One region of the Enterobacter sp. DVT3837 genome, then DNA from elsewhere that is predicted to be linked to it. Evidence: predicted binding sites of a transcription regulator. Region 1 holds the regulator's gene; each other region holds the start of a gene.
What was found. The regulator sigma-54, encoded in region 1, starts transcription at its own class of promoters, with help from an activator protein. The targets are predictions, from matches to a motif close to GTTGGCACANNTTTCGCTNT.

Region 1 (5,302 bases):
CTGTGCCCTCACCTCGGGTATCGAGGTAGCGATAATCACCGGGCGAAAAGCTAAACTGGTAGAAGATCGCTGTGAAACGCTGGGCATTACCCATCTGTATCAGGGACAATCCGATAAGATGGCGGCGTTCAATGATTTAGTGGGTAAACTGGCAATTGCACCGGAAAACGTGGCTTATGTCGGGGATGACCTGATTGACTGGCCAGTAATGGCTGAGGTCGGCCTGAGTATCGCCGTTGCCGATGCGCATCCGCTGTTGCTCCCACGCGCTGACTACGTTACCCACATCAATGGCGGCCGCGGTGCCGTACGTGAAGTCTGCGATCTGCTTCTGCTGGCGCAAGGCAAGCTTGATGAGGCCAAAGGGCAATCAATATGAGTAAAACCAGACGTTGGGTTATCATTCTGCTTTCGCTTGTCGCACTGGTATTGATTGGCGTGAATATTGCCGATCGCGACGATACGCAAACGGAAGTGATCAACAATAACGATCCAACCTATAAAAGCGATCACAGCGACACCGTGGTCTACAGCCCGGAAGGGGCACTGAACTATCGCCTGATTGCCCAGCATGTTGAATATTTTTCAGATGACGGTATTTCGTGGTTTACCCAACCTGTCATGACGACGTTTGATAAGGACAAAGTCCCGACGTGGTCAATCAAGTCAGACCGGGCAAAACTGACAAATGACCGTATGCTTTATCTATATGGCCACGTTGAAGTCAACGCTCTGACGCCTGACTCGCAACTGCGAAAAATTACGACGGATAATGCCCAGATCAACCTGGTGACCCAGGATGTGACGTCGCAGGATCTGGTCACTCTGTATGGCACAACATTTAATTCCAGCGGTTTAAGAATGCGCGGGAACTTACGCAGCAAAAACGCCGAGCTGATTGAAAAGGTTAGAACCTCCTATGAAATTCAAAACAAACAAACTCAGCCTTAAAGTAATTATCGCTAGTGCGATGCTGGCGACCAGTCTCCCCGCGCTTGCTGTAACGGGCGATACCGACCAGCCGATCCATATCGAGTCAGACACGCAGTCTCTTGATATGCAGGGTAACGTCGTCACCTTTACGGGTAATGTCGTCATGACCCAGGGCACCATCAAAATCAACGCCGACAAAGTGGTCGTTACCCGTCCGGGTGGTGAGCAGGGCAAAGAGATTATTGATGGCTACGGCAACCCGGCAACCTTCTACCAGATGCAGGACAACGGCAAGCCGGTGAAGGGCCACGCCACGCACATGCACTATGAGCTGGCGAAGGATCTGGTCATCCTGACGGGTAATGCCTATCTGGAACAGCTGGACAGCAATATTACCGGCGACCAGATCACCTATCTGGTGAAAGAGCAAAAAATGCAGGCCTCCAGCGAGAAAGGCAAACGCGTAACCACCGTGCTGGTTCCGTCGCAGCTGCAGGACAAAGGTAAAGGCCAGGCCCCGGCACAGAAGAAGAGTAACTAATTCGTTATGGCAACATTAACTGCAAAAAATCTCGCGAAGGCCTATAAGGGCCGCCGTGTCGTAGAAGATGTCAGTCTGACCGTCAACTCCGGCGAAATTGTGGGCCTGCTTGGCCCTAACGGTGCGGGTAAAACCACAACCTTCTACATGGTCGTTGGCATTGTGCCGCGCGATGCCGGCAACATTGTTATTGACGATGAAGACATCAGTCTTCTGCCGTTGCACGCTCGCGCGCGTCGCGGAATCGGCTATCTGCCGCAGGAAGCCTCTATTTTCCGTCGTCTTAGCGTTTACGATAACCTGATGGCGGTTCTACAAATTCGTAACGACCTGACCAGCGAACAGCGACAGGATCGTGCCAACGAGCTGATGGAAGAGTTCCACATTGAGCACCTGCGTGACAGCCTCGGTCAGGCGCTCTCCGGGGGTGAACGTCGCCGCGTTGAAATCGCGCGTGCGCTGGCCGCAAACCCGAAATTTATCCTTCTGGATGAACCGTTTGCGGGCGTTGACCCCATCTCCGTTATCGACATTAAACGTATCATTGAACACCTGCGCGACAGCGGGCTTGGTGTACTGATCACTGACCACAACGTGCGTGAAACGCTGGCCGTGTGTGAACGCGCCTATATTGTGAGCCAGGGCAATCTGATCGCCCACGGTACGCCGCAGCAGATCCTCGAAGATGATCATGTTAAGCGCGTCTATCTTGGGGAAGACTTCAGACTCTGATAGGGTAGAGGTAACGTAACGCCGAACCGGAGAAAAATGCTCTGAACATGAAGCAAGGTTTGCAATTAAGGCTCAGCCAACAACTGGCGATGACGCCGCAGCTACAGCAGGCAATTCGCCTGTTGCAACTGTCCACGTTAGAACTCCAGCAGGAGCTCCAGCAGGCGCTGGACAGCAATCCGCTGCTGGAACAAACCGATCTTCATGACGAGGTAGATACCCAGCAGTCGCAGGAGACAGAAGCGCTCGATACCGCTGATGCACTCGAACAAAAAGAGATGCCGGACGAGCTTCCGCTGGATGCCAGCTGGGATGAAATCTACACCGCCGGAACCCCTTCCGGTACGCGTGCAGACTACCAGGATGATGAGCTACCGGTCTATCAGGGTGAAACCACCCAGTCGCTACAGGATTATCTGATGTGGCAGGTGGAACTGACCCCCTTCTCCGATACCGACCGCGCGATTGCCACGTCAATTGTCGATGCCGTTGACGACACGGGCTATTTGACCGTCACGCTGGACGATATTCTGGAAAGCATGGGCGACGACGAGATAGAGCTTGAGGAAGTTGAAGCCGTTCTGAAGCGTATCCAGCGTTTCGATCCGGTCGGTGTGGCGGCAAAAGATCTACGCGACTGCCTGCTGATCCAGCTTTCTCAGTTCAGCAAAGAGACGCCATGGATTGATGAGGCGCGCGTTATCATTAGCGATCATCTGGATCTGTTGGCTAACCACGATTTCCGCACCCTGATGCGCGTCACACGCCTGAAAGAAGATGTGCTGAAAGAAGCGGTGAATCTGATCCAGTCGCTCGATCCACGCCCCGGACAGTCGATCCAGACCAGCGAACCCGAGTACGTGATCCCGGATGTGCTGGTCAGAAAACACAATGGCCGCTGGGTCGTTGAACTGAACTCTGACAGCATCCCTCGCCTGCAAATCAACCAGCAGTATGCCTCCATGTGCACCAGCGCACGAAACGACTCTGACAACCAATATATTCGTAGCAATCTGCAGGAAGCGCGATGGTTGATCAAAAGTCTGGAGAGCCGAAATGATACGCTGCTCCGCGTCAGCCGCTGTATTGTCGAACAGCAGCAGGCTTTCTTTGAGCAGGGCGAAGAGTATATGAAACCGATGGTACTGGCAGATATTGCCCAGGCCGTCGAGATGCATGAATCAACCATTTCCCGCGTCACGACGCAGAAGTATCTGCACAGCCCACGCGGTATTTTTGAGCTTAAGTATTTCTTCTCCAGTCATGTGAATACCGAGGGCGGCGGTGAAGCGTCGTCAACGGCAATTCGCGCACTGGTGAAGAAGTTGATCGCCGCGGAGAACCCCGCGAAGCCACTGAGTGACAGTAAGTTAACCACCATGCTGTCCGACCAGGGTATTATGGTGGCACGTCGTACTGTTGCGAAGTATCGAGAGTCTTTATCCATTCCGCCGTCCAACCAGCGTAAGCAGCTGGTTTGACACAACCGATAAGGAAGACACTATGCAGCTCAACATCACTGGACAAAACGTCGAAATTACTGAGGCTTTACGCGACTTCGTGAACGCGAAGTTTGCAAAACTCGAGCAGTATTTCGAAAGGATCAATCAGGTCTATATTGTGTTGAAAGTGGAGAAAGTGACTCATATCTCGGATGCAACCCTGCACGTCAACGGGGGTGAACTCCATGCCAGTGCGGAAGGGCAAGACATGTATGCGGCTATCGACGGCTTGATTGATAAGCTTGCGCGACAGCTTAATAAACATAAAGATAAACTGAAACAACACTAATTGTCCGGGCAGTTAACGGGTGCAGGACGGCCTGTTGTGAAACACAACGGGCCATTTGTACAGTTAGCGCTTAGGTGAAATTATGATGAACAACGATTCCGCTCTTCAACTGAGCAATGTCCTTAACCAGGAATGTACCCGCAGTGCAGTTCACTGCCAGAGCAAAAAGCGTGCGCTGGAGATCATCAGTGAACTGGCCGCAAAACAGCTGGGCCTGCCGCCGCAGGTAGTGTTCGAAGCTATCCTGACCCGTGAAAAGATGGGCAGTACAGGCATCGGCAATGGCATCGCGATCCCGCATGGCAAACTGGAAGAAGACACCTTGCGTGCCGTCGGTGTGTTTGTGCAACTGGAAACCCCTATCGCCTTCGATGCCATTGATAACCAGCCCGTCGATCTCCTCTTCGCGCTGCTGGTGCCTGCTGACCAGACGAAAACCCACCTGCATACGCTTTCTCTGGTCGCAAAACGCCTGGCTGATAAAACCATTTGCCGTCGACTGCGCTCAGCCCAAAGTGATGAAGAGCTCTATCAAATTATCACTGAAGCAGAAGGCAATCAGGATGATGCATAACCAGGAGATGGCTTTCACATCTGTTGTCCTGAGGAGAAACGGAACATGGTACTGATGATTGTCAGTGGCCGTTCGGGGTCGGGGAAATCCGTTGCTCTGCGCGCGCTGGAAGACATGGGTTTTTACTGCGTAGATAACCTGCCGGTCGTGTTGTTACCCGATCTGGCTCGGACGCTTGCGGAAAGACAAACCTCTGCCGCCGTCAGTATCGACGTTCGTAATATGCCTGAATCGCCAGAAATTTTTGAGCAGGCGATGAGTAACCTGCCTGAGGAATTCTCACCTCAGTTGCTGTTCCTGGATGCAGATCGTAATACCCTGATCCGCCGCTACAGCGATACCCGCCGTCTGCATCCGCTTTCCAGTAAGAACCTCTCTCTGGAGAGCGCTATCGACGAAGAGAGCGATCTGCTGGAGCCGCTTCGTTCTCGTGCTGACCTGATCGTCGACACCTCTGAGATGTCCGTTCATGAGCTGGCGGAAATGCTGCGTACCCGTTTGTTGGGCAAGCGCGAGCGTGAACTGACGATGGTGTTCGAGTCCTTCGGCTTTAAGCACGGTATCCCCATTGATGCGGATTATGTTTTCGACGTGCGTTTCCTGCCGAACCCGCACTGGGATCCAAAACTGCGTCCAATGACAGGTCTGGATAAACCCGTCGCGGCCTTCCTCGACCGACACACAGAAGTTCACAATTTTATCTACCAGACGCGAAGCTACCTTGAGCTATG
Region 2 (5,302 bases), 450 kb from region 1:
CTGTTCAGCAATAAAACCGTAGGCGTCTGTACCGATGACCATGCTGACATGGCCCGGTGCCAGAAAAGCGTCAATGCCGTTACCCGGTTCTTCCAGCAGGCTACGCAACGTGGGGATGAGCGTAATGTGCTGGCAGAAAAAGAAAAAGTTCTTGATGTTGCGGGCTCTGGCCTGCTGTAGCGTGATTGCCGTGGCCGGCATGGTGGTTTCAAAACCCAGACCGAAAAACACGATTTTACGGGTGGGATTATCCGCTGCCAGCGTCAGGGCATCCATCGGCGAGTAGACGATCCGGATGTCCGCTCCACGCGCTTTAGCCTGCAACAGTGAGCCATTTTTCCCTGGCACACGCATTGCGTCGCCAAAGGTGCAAAAAATGACGTCGGGCTGGCTGGCGATTTCGATACAGCTGTCGATTCGTCCCATTGGCAGAACACACACCGGACAGCCAGGGCCGTGAATAAACTCGATGTTCTCTGGCAGAAGCTGGTCGAGACCAAATTTGAAGATGGCATGGGTATGCCCACCGCACACTTCCATAATGCGCAGCGGTTTTGCTGCGCTGTAGTCCAGCAGGGCTGCTCGCGTTTTCAGGTGTTTGATTAGCTGCATCACTTGTTCTGGCGCGCGGTATTCATCAACGTAACGCATCTGCTATCGCTCCTCGCCGTACAGCAGAGCGCCCACGTCAGGCTCTACGTCGAACATATTTTGCAGCGCATCGAGCGTGTCGCGCGCTTCCGCTTCGTTAATCACGCTCATGGCAAACCCCACGTGCACCAGCACCCACTGGCCGAGGCGTGAAGCGCCAGTTTCATCAACACTGCCGACCAGCGTCAGGTCTACATCGCGTAATAATCCACACACATCCACTCTGGCCTGATTCCCGTCAATGGCGTGAATTTGTCCCGGTACGCCTATGCACATCGTTCGCTCTCCAGCCAGTTCAACCAGCTTTCCATACCGTCGCCGCGCGTGGCGGACACCAGCAGGATGTTAATGTCCGGGTTGATTTCACGGGCATACGCCAGGCACTTATCCACGTCAAAATTCAGGTATGGCAGCAGGTCAACCTTGTTCAGCAGCATGATGGACGCGGCGGCAAACATATGCGGGTATTTCAGCGGCTTGTCTTCGCCTTCGGTCACCGAAAGCACGGCCACTTTATGCCGTTCACCGAGGTCAAAGCTCGCCGGGCAAACCAGGTTGCCGACGTTTTCAATAAACAGGATGCCGTTATCTGCCAGTGGCAGACGCGGGGTAGCGTCGGCAATCATCTGCGCATCCAGGTGGCAGCCTTTGCCTGTATTGACCTGAATGGCAGGCGTGCCGGTTTCGCGAATACGGGCGGCGTCGTTAACCGTCTGCTGATCGCCTTCGATTACCGCACAGGAGACACGCTCGTTCAGGCGTTTGAGGGTCTCTGTCAGCAGCGTGGTTTTGCCGGACCCAGGGCTGGAGACCAGATTCAGCACCAGCTGTTTGCGGGTAGCAAAACGGGCACGGTTGCGGGCGGCGATCTGGTTATTTTTGTCCAGCACGTTGATTTCGACTTCCAGCATCTGGCGCTGGCTGATGCCCGGCGCATGCGTCCCCGCTTCGCCGTGACCGTAATGCAGATCACCCGAGTCAGATTGTTGAGGAGTGAAAATGATACCGGTTAATGCCGATGCAGGGCGTGGGGCGGGTGAAAAGGGCGCGGAGCGAAACGCGGAGTGAGGACGATGTTCATCCCCTTCTATATACAGGTTGCCTTCGCCGCAACCGCAGGTGCTACACATAATTTACTCCTTCTCGATTTCGAGTCGTTGGATCTGCATGCCGTCATCCGCCACGATGCGCAGCCCGGCACTCTGGCATTGCGGACAGCGCTGAACCTTCGTTGAGAGCAGGGTGACGTACTGTTGACACTGTTCACACCAGCACTCTGCCTGCTGCTCCTCAATATGGAGTTCGCAGCCTTCCGCCAGCGTGCCGCGGCATACCAGCTCAAAACAGAAGGTCAGGGCGCTGGTCTCGACACAGGAAAATGCCCCGACTTTCAGCCAGACACCGGTGACGCGTTTCGCGTGGTTTTGCACTGCCTGCTGTTCGATAAGTTCCAGAGCCCGCTGGCAGAGGGTGATTTCGTGCATAACGCCTCCTCAATGAATTGCCCCGGTAATGCAATAACAATGCCAGCTTGATTTTTGTTAAGGGGTGACGATGTCAACGCTGTCGAAATGACACGTCGACACCGTGGAGTTGACAGGTGTCTCTTGTTGAAAATCATTTAAAATCAACATAATAAAAACTGGCATGGAATCTGCTTAACAGCCGCTATCTCCATTAACCGGATACCTTTTATGACTATTTGGGAAATCAGCGAAAAAGCGGATTACATCGCGCAGCGCCATCAGCAATTACAGGACCAGTGGCACCTGTACTGCAACTCTCTGGTTCAGGGCATCACCCTGTCGAAAGCACGTCTTCACCACGCAATGAGCTGCGCGGCACAAGGTGATATGCGCTTTGTCCTCTTCGGCCATTTCACCATCAACGTTACCCTGGCGGATAACTTCAACAGCCACACCATCGAGTACTACCTCGAGACAAAAGATGGTGAAAAACAGTGTATTGCGAAGGCACAGCTGATGGCAGACGGCATGGTGGATGGTCACGTCAGTAACCGCGATCGCCAGCAGGTGCTGGAGCACTATCTGGAAAAAATTGCGCCAGTTTATGACGGTTTATACGCCGCCGTTGAACACGATCTCCCGGTCAATCTGGCGCAGTTGATGGATGGGCATGCCTCAGCGAATGTGGCCTGACTCTTACGTGTCGAGAAATGTCGACAAGACAGTTTTTCGTCAAAAATGACTATCACCAGAGGATAACCCGGTGAACCGTTTTGTAATTGCTGACTCGACGGTCTGTATTGGCTGTCGAACCTGTGAGGCGGCGTGTTCGGAAACGCATCGCCTGCATGGGTTGCAGTCCATGCCGCGTCTGCACATCATGCGTAATGAAAAAGAGTCTGCCCCGCAGCTCTGTCATCACTGTGAAGATGCCCCTTGCGCGGGTGTTTGCCCTGTGAATGCCATCACTCGCGTTGATGGCGCTGTCCAGCTGAACGAAAGCCTGTGCGTGAGCTGCAAGCTGTGCGGCATTGCCTGCCCGTTCGGCGCGATTGAATTTTCCGGCAGCCGCCCGCTGCATATTCCGGCTAATGCCAACACGCCGAAAGCCCCTCCTGCGCCCCCGGCCCCCGCGAAGGTAAGTACGCTGCTTGACTGGGTCCCCGGCATTCGTGCCGTCGCGGTGAAATGCGACCTGTGCAGCTTTGATGAGCAAGGTCCAGCGTGCGTACGCACCTGCCCGACCAAAGCGCTGATTCTGGTTAACATCCGCGATATCGCCCGCACCAGCAAGCGTAAACGTGAGCTGACCATCAATAGCGATTTTGGCGATCTTTCGCTTCTGCAGGCGCTTAATGAGGAGGCGAAATGAACGCCATAACCATGATCAACAGCGCCGTGGCGTACTTTACCGCCGCCGCAGTACTGGCGCTGATCTTCTCTTTGCATAAAACCCTGAGCGGCTGGATCGCCGGAATCGGCGGGGCGGTCGGTAGCCTGATGACGCTGGCGGCGGGCGGTGTCGTCCTGCTCGGTGGTCAATCCGTAGAGGCCGTGATGCCGCTGATTCGCCACACCGTGGAGATTACGCCGCTAAATGCCATCTGGCTGGTGACGTTTGGCCTGTGCGGTCTGTTTATCAGTCTGTTCAATATTGACTGGCACCGCCACCAGAATACTAAAGCCAACGGCCTGCTGATTAACCTGCTGCTGGCAACGGCGGTCTGTACCGTTATTGCCAGTAACCTCGGGGCGCTGGTGGTGATGGCGGAAATCATGGCGTTGTGTGGTGTCTTCCTGACGGGCTGCAGCGCCTCCGGCAAACTGTGGTTTGCGCTGGGCCGTCTCGGGACGCTGCTGCTGGCGCTGGCCTGCTGGCTGGTGTGGCAGCGCTTCGGCACGCTGGACTTCTCCGCACTCAACGGTCATCCGCTGGGGAATGACGTCTGGCTGCTGGGCGTTATTGGCTTTGGCCTGCTCGCCGGGATCATCCCGCTGCACGGCTGGGTGCCGCAGGCGCATGCGTATGCCTCCGCACCTGCTGCCGCGCTGTTTTCTGTGGTGGTGATGAAGGTCGGTCTGTTCGGCATTTTGGCGATTACGCTGACCGGCGGCCAGCCTCCGCTGTGGTGGGGCGTCGTGCTGCTGATCGCCGGGATGATCACCGCATTCGTCGGCGGTCTGTACGCCCTGATGGAGCATAATATCCAGCGTCTTCTGGCGTACCACACGCTGGAAAATATCGGCATCATCCTGCTCGGTATTGGCGCGGGCGTGACCGGGTTAGCGCTCAATCAACCGGCGCTGATTGCCGCCGGTTTTATCGGCGGTCTCTATCACCTGATTAACCATAGCCTGTTTAAAAGCACGCTGTTCCTGGGTGCGGGGAGCGTCTGGTTCCGCACTGGCCATCGCGATATCGAAAAGCTTGGCGGCATTGGCAAAAAGATGCCCGTGATTTCACTGGCGATGCTGGTCGGTCTGATGGCGATGGCGGCGCTGCCGCCGCTCAACGGCTTTGCCGGGGAGTGGGTGATCTATCAGTCCTTCTTCGCGCTCGGCCAGAGCGACGCGTTTATCGCCCGTCTGCTGGGGCCGCTTCTGGCAGTCGGGCTGGCGATTACCGGGGCGCTGGCGGTGATGTGTATGGCGAAAGTCTACGGCGTCACCTTCCTCGCCGCGCCGCGCACCCGCGAAGCTGAAAACGCCTGCTGCGCACCGGTACTGATGTGTGCCAGCGTGGTTGCGCTGGCGTTGTGCTGCATCGCGGGCGGCGTCGCTGCGCCGTGGCTGTTGCCGCTGCTGGGAAGCGCTATTCCGCTGCCGCTGACCGTGGCGAATACCACCGTTTCTCAGCCGATGATTGCGCTGCTGCTGATTGCCGCGCCGCTGCTGCCATTCATTCTGATGCTGTTCTTCAAACGCGACCGACTCGCCTCCCGCTCGCGCGGTGCGGCGTGGGCCTGCGGTTATGAACATGAACAATCAATGGTGATCACCGCCCACGGCTTTGCCATGCCGGTGAAAGAGAACTTTGCTGCCGTGCTGAAGCTGCGTCACTGGCTGAACCCGGTGGCCTGGATCCCTGGCTGGCAGAGTGCTGCCGTGCCTGCGCTGTTCCGCCGTCTGGCCGTTATCGAGCTGGCGGTGCTGGTAGTGATTGTGATTTCACGAGGAGCCTGACA
Region 3 (5,302 bases), 510 kb from region 1:
ATAGGGTCAATACTGGTATTCGTTTGACGCGAATGGATCTTTTCTTTGGTGGCGTTGTATCTTTTATCGCCGCCTGCGACCAAATTGTTATCCTGTGGGTAAGCGGCAAACTGATGATTGATAGTCATTTAACCATCGGCATGTTTATCGCGTTTAACACCTTCAGGAGCCAGTTCTATGATCGAATAAATACCCTCATCAACTTTATCATTCAGCTGAACATCATCAACTTACATAATGAACGCGTTGCCGATATTGCGCTACAGGAAGCAACGTCTTTAACGGCCACCAGCCCGCTGCGTTTACCACAGGGAGCCTTAACGCTTGAAACCCAGGATCTGGCCTACCGTTATGATAACCATGCAGACCCCATCTTCAGTAAACTGAATCTGACCATTCATGCCGGAGAGAGTATTGCTATTACGGGCGTGTCGGGTGCCGGTAAAAGCACCCTAATGAAAGTGTTATGCGGATTATTCGAACCCGCGAACGGCTGTGTCCGAATTAATGGCATTGATATTAAGCAACTTGGTTTTGAGCATTATGCTGAACGCATTGCCTGTATTATGCAGGAAGATAAGCTGTTTTCGGGCTCAATCAAAGAAAACATCGCCGGTTTCCGGCCTGACATTGACGAGCAATGGATGGTGGAATGCGCCATCGCCAGCCATATTCATAATGACATTTTAAAACTACCGATGGGTTATGAGACACTGATTGGTGAACTCGGGGAAGGGTTATCCGGTGGTCAAAAACAGCGGCTTTATATTGCCAGGGCATTATACCGCAAACCGGGTATTCTATTCATGGACGAGGCGACCAGCCACCTGGATAAAACCAGTGAGAGCCAGGTCAATCAGTCTATACAAGCGATGAATATTACCAGGATCATTATCGCACATCGCGAAACCACGATTTCATCGGCAGATCGGGTGTTCGTGATAAATGGAGAAGAGCTACCCTAATCTGTTGAATTTCGCGGAACAGAGATTGACTCAGGACATGTCAATTCCGGGTAATAAAGGAAGTCTGGTCATTATCAAATAAAAAGCCGCTGAACGCTCAGCGGCTTTTTACGTTCCGGGTAATGAGAACGCTTACCCGGCCTACGGCATAACCGTATTAGTCTTCTTTCGCACCGCGCATAGCACGTTTACGATCGTTCTCGGTCAGGTGACGTTTACGGATACGAATTGACTGTGGAGTCACTTCTACCAGTTCGTCGTCATCGATGAATTCCAGAGCCTGCTCCAGAGTCATCTTGATCGGTGGAACCAGAACCGTTGCTTCGTCAGTACCGGACGCACGCATGTTGGTCAGTTTCTTACCGGTCAGGCAGTTTACAGTCAGGTCGTTAGAACGACTGTGAATACCGATGATCTGGCCTTCATAAACTTCAGCACCGTGACCCAGGAACAGCTTACCGCGATCCTGCAGACCGAACAGCGCAAACGCAACCGCTTTACCCTGACCGTTGGAGATCAGCACGCCGTTGTTACGCTGGCCAACTTCGCCCGGACGAACATCGTCGTAGTGGCTGAAGGTGGAGTACAGCAGACCAGTACCGGAAGTCATGGTCATGAATTCAGAACGGAAGCCGATCAGACCACGGCTTGGGATCACGTAGTCAAGACGTACGCGGCCTTTGCCATCTGGATTCATGTTTTTCAGGTCGCCTTTACGCTCACCCAGAGCCTGCATCACAGAACCCTGGTGCTGCTCTTCAACGTCCAGTGTCACGTTTTCGAACGGCTCTTGTTTACGGCCGTCGATTTCGCGGAAGATAACTTTCGGACGGGAAACCGCCATTTCGAAACCTTCACGACGCATGTTTTCGATCAGAACAGACAGGTGCAGCTCACCACGACCTGAAACGCGGAATGCGTCAGCGTCTTCGGTTTCTTCAACGCGCAGCGCAACGTTGTGCACCAGCTCTTTGTTCAGGCGGTCAAGGATCTGACGAGAGGTAACAAATTTACCTTCTTTACCACAGAACGGAGAGGTGTTGACGTTGAAGAACATGGATACGGTTGGTTCATCAACGGACAGGGCTGGCAGCGCTTCGACGTTCTGCGGGTCGCAGATGGTGTCGGAGATGTTCAGTTCACCCAGACCGGTGATGGCGATGATGTCGCCCGCTTCCGCGATGTCGCTCTCGATACGCTCAAGGCCCAGGTGAGTCAGTACTTTACCGACTTTACCGTTACGGGTTTTGCCTTCGCTATCAATGATAGTGACCTGCTGGTTAGGCTTCACTTTACCGCGCTTGATACGACCAATGCCGATTACACCAACATAGTTGTTGTAGTCGAGCTGAGAGATCTGCATCTGCAGGGTGCCGTCGAGATCGACGTTTGGCGCAGGAACACGGTCAACAATCGCCTGGTACAGCGGGGTCATGTCTTCAGCCATGTCTTCGTGATCCAGACCCGCAATACCGTTCAGCGCAGAAGCGTAAACGATAGGGAAGTCCAGCTGCTCGTCGGTCGCGTCGAGGTTAACGAACAGGTCGAATACCTGGTCAACAACCCAGTCAGGACGCGCGCCAGGACGGTCAACTTTGTTGATAACAACGATTGGCTTCAGACCATGGGCAAATGCTTTTTTGGTCACGAAGCGTGTCTGTGGCATTGGGCCATCCATTGCGTCAACGACCAGCAGAACGGAGTCTACCATGGACATTACACGTTCAACTTCACCACCGAAGTCGGCGTGCCCTGGGGTATCAACGATGTTGATACGGTAGTCATTCCATTTAATCGCGGTGTTTTTCGCGAGGATGGTAATCCCACGCTCTTTCTCCAAATCGTTGGAGTCCATCACGCGTTCTTGGGTTTCGGCACGCGCATCAAACGTACCGGATTGCTGCAGCAGCTTGTCAACCAGGGTAGTTTTACCATGGTCAACGTGCGCGATGATGGCGATGTTACGCAAATTTTCGATCACAACTTTGCCTCAGGCATTTAGAAATAGCGCGTTATTGTACACGGATTAATCGCACTACAAAACAGGATCACAAACATCCCCCGCAAACAAGTATTGCAGAGATGCTTTGTGATCGCTTTCACGGAGCGGTAAAAGGGCACTTTAACGTAAATTGCACCAATATAGTGCTCAATGTTCACATTGAAGCACTATACTGGTGCAACAAATCCATTGTGGTGCAGCCCTTTTGCACTATGGTGCGCATGATAACGCCTTTTTGGGGTGTTTTAAAAGTTGGCACAGATTTCGCTTTATAAAAAATACATGGCACCAGCCAGTACAAACAGAAATTGAAGACCTCGTTACCACGACGACAATGACCAATCTGGAGAGTTAAGTATGTCCGCTGAACACGTTTTGACGATGCTGAACGAACATGAAGTGAAGTTTGTTGATCTGCGCTTCACCGATACCAAAGGTAAAGAACAGCACGTCACAATTCCTGCTCATCAGGTAAACGCCGAATTCTTCGAAGAAGGCAAAATGTTTGACGGCTCCTCCATTGGTGGCTGGAAAGGCATTAACGAATCCGACATGGTTCTGATGCCAGATGCGACCACTGCGGTCATTGATCCGTTCTTCGAAGAACCAACCCTGATCATCCGTTGCGACATCCTCGAGCCAGGCACGCTGCAGGGCTACGACCGCGACCCACGTTCTATCGCAAAACGCGCTGAAGAGTACCTGCGTTCTACCGGCATCGCAGACACCGTTCTGTTCGGGCCAGAGCCAGAATTCTTCCTGTTCGACGACATCCGTTTCGGTGCGTCTATTTCTGGTTCCCACGTTGCTATCGACGATATCGAAGGCGCATGGAACTCTTCCACCAAATACGAAGGTGGTAACAAAGGTCACCGTCCAGGCGTTAAAGGCGGTTACTTCCCGGTTCCTCCGGTCGACTCAGCACAGGACATTCGTTCCACCATGTGTCTGGTGATGGAAGAGATGGGCCTGGTAGTTGAAGCTCACCACCACGAAGTGGCGACTGCGGGTCAGAACGAAGTGGCTACCCGCTTCAACACCATGACCAAAAAAGCAGACGAAATTCAGATCTACAAATACGTTGTGCACAACGTTGCGCACCGTTTCGGTAAAACCGCTACCTTCATGCCAAAACCTATGTTTGGCGACAACGGTTCCGGTATGCACTGCCACATGTCTCTGTCCAAGAACGGTACCAACCTGTTCTCTGGTGACAAATATGCTGGTCTGTCTGAGCAGGCGCTGTATTACATCGGCGGCGTAATCAAACACGCTAAAGCGATCAACGCCCTGGCTAACCCAACCACTAACTCCTACAAGCGTCTGGTCCCGGGCTACGAAGCACCAGTAATGCTGGCCTACTCTGCGCGTAACCGTTCTGCTTCTATCCGTATCCCGGTTGTTGCTTCTCCTAAAGCGCGTCGTATCGAAGTGCGCTTCCCGGACCCAGCGGCTAACCCATACCTGTGCTTCGCAGCACTGCTGATGGCTGGTCTGGATGGTATCAAGAACAAGATCCACCCAGGCGAAGCAATGGACAAAAACCTGTACGACCTGCCGCCAGAAGAAGCGAAAGAGATCCCACAGGTTGCTGGTTCTCTGGAAGAAGCCCTGCAGGCGCTGGACGCAGACCGCGAGTTCCTGACTGCAGGTGGCGTATTCACTGACGACGCTATCGATGCTTACATCGCCCTGCGTACTGAAGAGAACGACCGCGTGCGTATGACTCCGCATCCGGTAGAGTTCGAGCTGTACTACAGCGTTTAATTAAGTTGTTTTACCCGGCGTCACAAACGCCGGGGGTAGTTGCCGTGGAAACTTTTAGCCCATCTCCGGATGGGCTTTTTTCTCCACCAACAACCTGATCTCGCGCGCTTTTTACGACGAAAAAGCTATACTGCACTAAATTAGTGCAAACAACTCCAGGAGACTGCTGAATGGCAACTGGCACGCTGCCCGATGCTGGGCAGATCCTCAATTCTTTGATTAACAGTATCTTGCTGGTCGACGACGAGCTGGCCGTACATTATGCCAACCCGGCGGCACAGCAGCTGCTCGCCCAAAGCGCACGTAAACTGTTTGGCACCCCGCTTCCGGAATTACTGAGTTATTTTTCGCTGAATATTGGCCTGATGCAGGAGAGTTTGCAGGCCGGTCAAGGATTCACGGATAACGAAGTCACGCTGGTTATCGACGGGCGCTCGCATATTCTGTCACTGACTGCCCAACGCCTTCCTGAAGGACTGATCCTGCTGGAAATGGCGCCAATGGATAATCAGCGCCGACTGAGCCAGGAGCAGCTTCAGCATGCCCAGCAAATTGCCGCCCGCGACCT
Region 4 (5,302 bases), 1.8 Mb from region 1:
CCCAACGCGTTCCAGGAGTTTCAGCCCTTTCTCGCGCGACGCTTTTTTATCGCGCTTAAGCACTTTTACCTGCGCCAGCGTCAGGTTCTCAATAATGGAAAGGTGAGGGAACAGCTCAAAATGCTGGAACACCATGCCAACGTGAGAGCGAAGCTGGGCGAGATTGGTTTTTTTGTCATTGACTTTAGTGCCATTGACGACGATCTCACCCTGCTGCACCGGCTCCAGTCCGTTGACGGTTTTGATCAGCGTGGATTTACCGGAACCTGACGGTCCGCACACTACCACCACATCGCCTTTTTTCACTTCGGTGGAGCAGTCGGTCAGCACCTGAAAGTGCCCATACCATTTAGAAACATTTTTCAGGGAAATCATTATACCGTCCTTTTCTTCAGCCAACTGACCAACAGCGACGCGCTTAAACTAATCACAAAATAGACCGCACCCGCAAAGAGCACCATCTCGACCTGCGTACCATCACGCTCACCGATGGTGGAGGCGGTACGGAAGAAGTCTGCCAGGCTGAGTACATATACCAGAGAGGTATCCTGGAACAGCACGATACCCTGAGTCAGCAGGAGTGGAACCATGGCGCGAAACGCCTGCGGCAGAATGATGAGCTGCATGGACTGCCAGTGTGTCATCCCCAGCGCCAGGGCGGCACTGGACTGCCCACGCGAGATACTCTGGATACCCGCACGGATAATCTCTGAATAGTAAGCGGCCTCAAACATGGAGAACGCCACCATCGCCGAGATCAGGCGGATATCGGTTTTCGGTGACAGTCCCAGCACGTTCTGCAGGAAGCCGGGAACAATCAGGTAAAACCACAGCAGCACCATCACCAGCGGGATGGAGCGGAACACGTTAACGTAGGCGGTCGCAAACCAGGCGAACGGCTTAAAGCTCGACAGGCGCATGACCGCCAGCAGGGTACCCCAGACAATACCGATGATGATGGCGATAACGGTGATTTTTAAGGTAATCACCAGGCCATCAAGTAGGTATGGCATGGATGGAACAATGGAACTCCAGTCAAATTCGTACATTATTTGCCCCCCAGATTGCCCGGCAGGCGAATTTTGCGTTCAACCAGGTTCATCACCAGCATGATGAAAGCGTTAATAAGAACATAGGCGAGCGTGATTGCGGTGAAGGATTCCCACGCATGAGCGGAGTAATCCAGCAGCTTGCCCGCCTGCGCAGCCATATCCACCAGGCCGATGGTCGAGGCGATGGCCGAGTTTTTCACCAGGTTCATCATCTCAGAGGTCATCGGTGGAACGATAACGCGGTAGGCGTTGGGCAGCAGCACATAACGGTAGGTTTGTGGCAGTGTTAATCCCATCGCCAGGCCTGCATTTTTTTGTCCACGTGGCAATGACTGAATGGCGGCACGCACCTGCTCGCACACGCGCGCAGCGGTAAACAGCCCCAGACAGAGCATCGAGGAGACAAAGAACTGAACGTTAGGATCCAGTTCCGACTTGAACCACATGCCAATATTTTCCGGCAGCAGTTCAGGAATCACCAGATACCAGGTAAAGAACTGCACAATCAGCGGAACGTTACGAAACAGTTCAACGTACAAGGTGCCGAGGGTTGAAAGAAAGCGGTTAGGGACGGTACGCAAAATACCGAACAGCGAGCCGACAAGAAATGCGATGATCCATGCCGTTATGGATAAAGCGACAGTGACCTGAAAGCCGCTCCATAACCAGCCAAGATAGGTGGTGTTGCCGAACGGGGCTTGTTGCAGAAAGATGCCCCAGTTCCAGTCTATTGACATAATAAACTCCAGAAAAAAAAGGGTAGCAGCGCTACCCTCGAAGATTGGTGAGAAGCTCATTTTTCGCGCTGAGTGGGGAACGACCACTCAACGTATAGTCTGTCCATGCTTCCCGACAATCGAGAGGGCAGGAGATCCCGCCCCTGTTGTTCTAATTAGTTAAGAGCCTTGTCATTTGGTGATTTGAACAGCGCTTTCATGTCGTCAGACAGTTCAAAGTTCATGTTCAGGTTTTTTGGTGGAATTGGGTTCTTGAACCACTTGTCGAACCATTTTTCCGCTTCGCCGGAAGTTTGTGCCTGGGCGATGGTGTCATCGATCAGTTTTTTGAACTCAGCGTCGTCTTTACGCAGCATGCAGCCATAAGCTTCTTTTGACTGTGCAGTTCCGACGATTTCCCAGTTGTCCGGTTTCTTCGCTTTCGCGCGTTCGCCCGCCAGCAGGGCGTCATCCATCATAAACGCGACGGCACGGCCACTTTCCAGGGTACGGAAGGAGTCGCCATGGTCTTTCGCGCTGATGATGCGCATATCCATTTTCTTCTCATCATTCAGTTTGTGCAGCAGCACTTCTGAGGTGGTACCGGAGGTGACAACGACCGCTTTGCCTTTCAGGTCAGCAAAATCTTTAATCTCGCCGCCTTTTTTGGTCAGCAGGCGGGTACCTACCACGAAGATGGTGTCAGAGAAAGCAGCCTGTTTCTGACGCTCAAGGTTGTTGGTGGTGGAGCCACACTCAAAATCAAAGGTGCCGTTTTGCAACAGTGGAATACGGTTTTGTGAAGTGATTGGGATCAGCTTCACCTGCAGGTCAGGTTTGTTCAGCTTTTTCTTCACGGCTTCAACGATGGCGTTGGAGTAATCCTGTGAATAACCCACGACTTTTTGCGTGTTGTCGTAGTAAGAGAACGGAACAGAAGATTCACGGTGGCCGACCACGATCACGCCGTTTTTGGCGATCTTGTCGAGAGTGCTCCCGGCAGCCGGAGCGTCTTCAGCGTGGACCACGCCTGCAGACATCCCCATCACCAGCATTGCTGTGGCCAGTTTACGTAATTGCATACCCAACTCCTTTTTTATCAGCGCCAGAGACGCATTGATACCCATTGTGATGTTGTTATATCTCGCGCTATGCGAGTGCAGTGTTATGCAAGCTTGTTAACATTTAGTCTGGCTTAATGTAAAGATTTTGCTGCGTTATTGTTTATTTTTGCGAAGCGCGCCGCACCATTCAGAGGCAAAAATCTCTCGTTGCACCGTTTCGGTGCTACCGATGATCTACGCTGGTGCGACCAGGTTGCGCGTTAAGCCAAACTGCGTTTACCTGAATAAACAAAGCAATAGGCGTGCCAGAATTGGAGTCTGGAGGGAATGGTAGGATGGTAGCAACAGTATGGAAAAGTTGACCGGGTAAGCGTCAACGCCACCCGGCAACATAAGGTAAGGTTATTTACGACGCTGACGAAGACTCATCAACACCGCACCAAAACCAAACAGCGCGGTCAGGATCCACAGCGGCCAGTTGCCGGTGCGGGCGTACGGCGTCAGTCCCGTGGTTGGCGTGACGTTGGTGGTCAGCACCTCACGGGTAAACTGCGGGATCATGGCCTGAATTTCACCCTGTGGGCCAATTACGGCGGTGATGCCGTTGTTGGTGCTACGCAGCAGTGGACGCGCCAGCTCCAGGGAACGCATCCGCGCCATCTGGAAGTGTTGCCATGGGCCAATCGACTTACCAAACCACGCGTCATTGGAGATGGTCAGAAGGAAGTCCGTGTCCGGGCGGAAGTTATCGCGTACCTGCTCGCCGAGGATAATTTCGTAGCAAATGGCTGCGGTCAGGGCAAAACCGTGCGCATGCAGCTGCGGCTGAACGTATGGACCACGGCTGAAAGAGGACATCGGCAGGTCAAAGAACGGTGCCAGCGGGCGCAGAATGGACTCCAGCGGGACAAATTCACCAAACGGAACCAGGTGATTTTTGTTGTACCTGTCAGTGGAGTTGTAGCTGTATTCGCTATCTTTGCCGAGGGTAATGATGGTGTTATAGGTGTCATAACGGTTCTGCTGATTCAGACGCGCATCAACAATACCGGTAATCAGCGTGCTGCCGCGCGCGAGCAGCAGATCGTTCATCATGTTCAGGAACGGCTGCTGGTTTATTTCCAGGTCCGGGATCGCAGATTCCGGCCAGATAATCAGCTGTGATTTGCCCATGACCTCTTCGGTCGCGTTGGCGTAGATCTTCAGCGTATTCAGAAGCTGCTTTTCATCCCACTTCATGGCCTGCGGGATATCACCCTGCACCATGGAAACCTGCGTAGCGCGTTCTGGCTCCAGGGTATACCACTGGATATAGCGCAGCGGGAAGGGCAGTGCGAACAATACCAGTGCCGCAACCAGCGGCTTCCAGCAGCGCTTGGCCAACGCCAGTACCAGCAGGCCGCTGACAACCATCAGCAGGAAGTTAATCGCCTCAACGCCCATCACCGGTGCCAGGCCTTTCAGCGGCCCGTCAATCTGGCTGTAGCCGAACTGCAACCATGGAAAACCGGTCAATACCCAGCCACGCAGGAACTCGGTAATTTGCCAGACAACCGGTGCCGCAATGGCGACGCGCAGCCAGGTTGTTTGTGGCCACAGACGAGAAAGAATGCCGGCGAACAGACCGGTATAGAGCGAGAGATAGGCCGCGAGCAGGACGACCAGGAAGACGTTCACCGGCCCTGGCATACCGCCAAACTGAGCAATGCTGACATAGACCCAGTTGATACCGGAACCAAACAGCCCCAGTCCCCAGAAGTAGCCAATCGCAGCGGCCTGCACCGGACGACGATTCAGGGTCAGCCCCTGTAGCCCCATCAGGGAGAGTATGGCGGCGGGCCAGATATCGTAAGGAGAAAAAGCCAGCGTACCGCTGGCTCCGAGTAACAGCGCCAGCAGCAAACGGACGCGCTGGCGTTCAAGCAGTGGGGCAAATGCCATTTACATTAATCTTCCAGTTTTGGCACCGGTGAGTCATCCGGCGTTCTGACATGAACCTGTATAATACGTCGGCTGTCGGCCATCGCTACCTTGAACTGGTAACCGTCGATGTCAACGGTTTCACCGCGCGCCGGGAGGTGGCCAAAGGCCTGCATCACCAGACCGCCAATGGTATCAACCTCTTCATCGCTGAAGTGGGTGCCGAAAGCGTCGTTAAAGTCTTCAATCGAGGCCAGCGCACGCACAGTCCAGGTGTGGCGGCTCAGTTGACGGAAGTCGATATCTTCTTCTTCGTCATACTCATCTTCGATTTCTCCCACGATCAGCTCAAGGATATCTTCGATCGTGACAAGACCCGACACACCGCCAAATTCATCAATAACAATCGCCATGTGGTAACGCTGAGAGCGAAACTCTTTCAGCATCCGATCCACACGTTTACTTTCCGGCACAACCACGGCCTGGCGTAACACTTTTTCCATGCTGAAAGCGTCAGAATCGCTGCGCATAAACGGCAGCAGATCTTTCG

Region 2: a site for sigma-54 is predicted at 2,163-2,182, ahead of hypA (hydrogenase maturation nickel metallochaperone HypA). Genes of this name have one in related genera too.
Region 3: a site for sigma-54 is predicted at 3,219-3,238, ahead of glnA (glutamate--ammonia ligase). Genes of this name have one in related genera too.
Region 4: a site for sigma-54 is predicted at 3,123-3,142, ahead of AC0XWG_RS00810 (amino acid ABC transporter substrate-binding protein). Genes of this name have one in related genera too.

What each region holds. Positions count from the first base shown of each region.
Region 1 covers NZ_JBWDLA010000001.1:2,012,654-2,017,955, reverse strand. Annotated here, with positions in the region: gene kdsC (3-deoxy-manno-octulosonate-8-phosphatase KdsC) at 1-379, shown strand, start outside; gene lptC (LPS export ABC transporter periplasmic protein LptC) at 376-951, shown strand; gene lptA (lipopolysaccharide ABC transporter substrate-binding protein LptA) at 920-1,474, shown strand; gene lptB (LPS export ABC transporter ATP-binding protein) at 1,481-2,206, shown strand; gene rpoN (RNA polymerase factor sigma-54) at 2,254-3,687, shown strand; gene hpf (ribosome hibernation promoting factor) at 3,710-3,997, shown strand; gene ptsN (PTS IIA-like nitrogen regulatory protein PtsN) at 4,080-4,571, shown strand; gene rapZ (RNase adapter RapZ) at 4,617-5,302, shown strand, end outside.
Region 2 covers NZ_JBWDLA010000001.1:2,464,916-2,470,217, forward strand. Annotated here, with positions in the region: gene hypD (hydrogenase formation protein HypD) at 1-651, opposite strand, end outside; gene AC0XWG_RS12075 (HypC/HybG/HupF family hydrogenase formation chaperone) at 655-927, opposite strand; gene hypB (hydrogenase nickel incorporation protein HypB) at 918-1,781, opposite strand; gene hypA (hydrogenase maturation nickel metallochaperone HypA) at 1,785-2,135, opposite strand; gene hycA (formate hydrogenlyase regulator HycA) at 2,346-2,810, shown strand; gene AC0XWG_RS12095 (4Fe-4S dicluster domain-containing protein) at 2,881-3,489, shown strand; gene hycC (formate hydrogenlyase subunit 3) at 3,486-5,300, shown strand; gene AC0XWG_RS12105 (respiratory chain complex I subunit 1 family protein) at 5,302-5,302, shown strand, end outside.
Region 3 covers NZ_JBWDLA010000001.1:1,504,592-1,509,893, reverse strand. Annotated here, with positions in the region: gene AC0XWG_RS07300 (peptidase domain-containing ABC transporter) at 1-965, shown strand, start outside; gene typA (ribosome-dependent GTPase TypA) at 1,123-2,946, opposite strand; gene glnA (glutamate--ammonia ligase) at 3,325-4,734, shown strand; gene glnL (nitrogen regulation protein NR(II)) at 4,905-5,302, shown strand, end outside.
Region 4 covers NZ_JBWDLA010000001.1:167,192-172,493, reverse strand. Annotated here, with positions in the region: gene AC0XWG_RS00825 (amino acid ABC transporter ATP-binding protein) at 1-375, opposite strand, end outside; gene gltK (glutamate/aspartate ABC transporter permease GltK) at 375-1,049, opposite strand; gene gltJ (glutamate/aspartate ABC transporter permease GltJ) at 1,049-1,789, opposite strand; gene AC0XWG_RS00810 (amino acid ABC transporter substrate-binding protein) at 1,945-2,850, opposite strand; gene lnt (apolipoprotein N-acyltransferase) at 3,235-4,773, opposite strand; gene corC (CNNM family magnesium/cobalt transport protein CorC) at 4,779-5,302, opposite strand, start outside.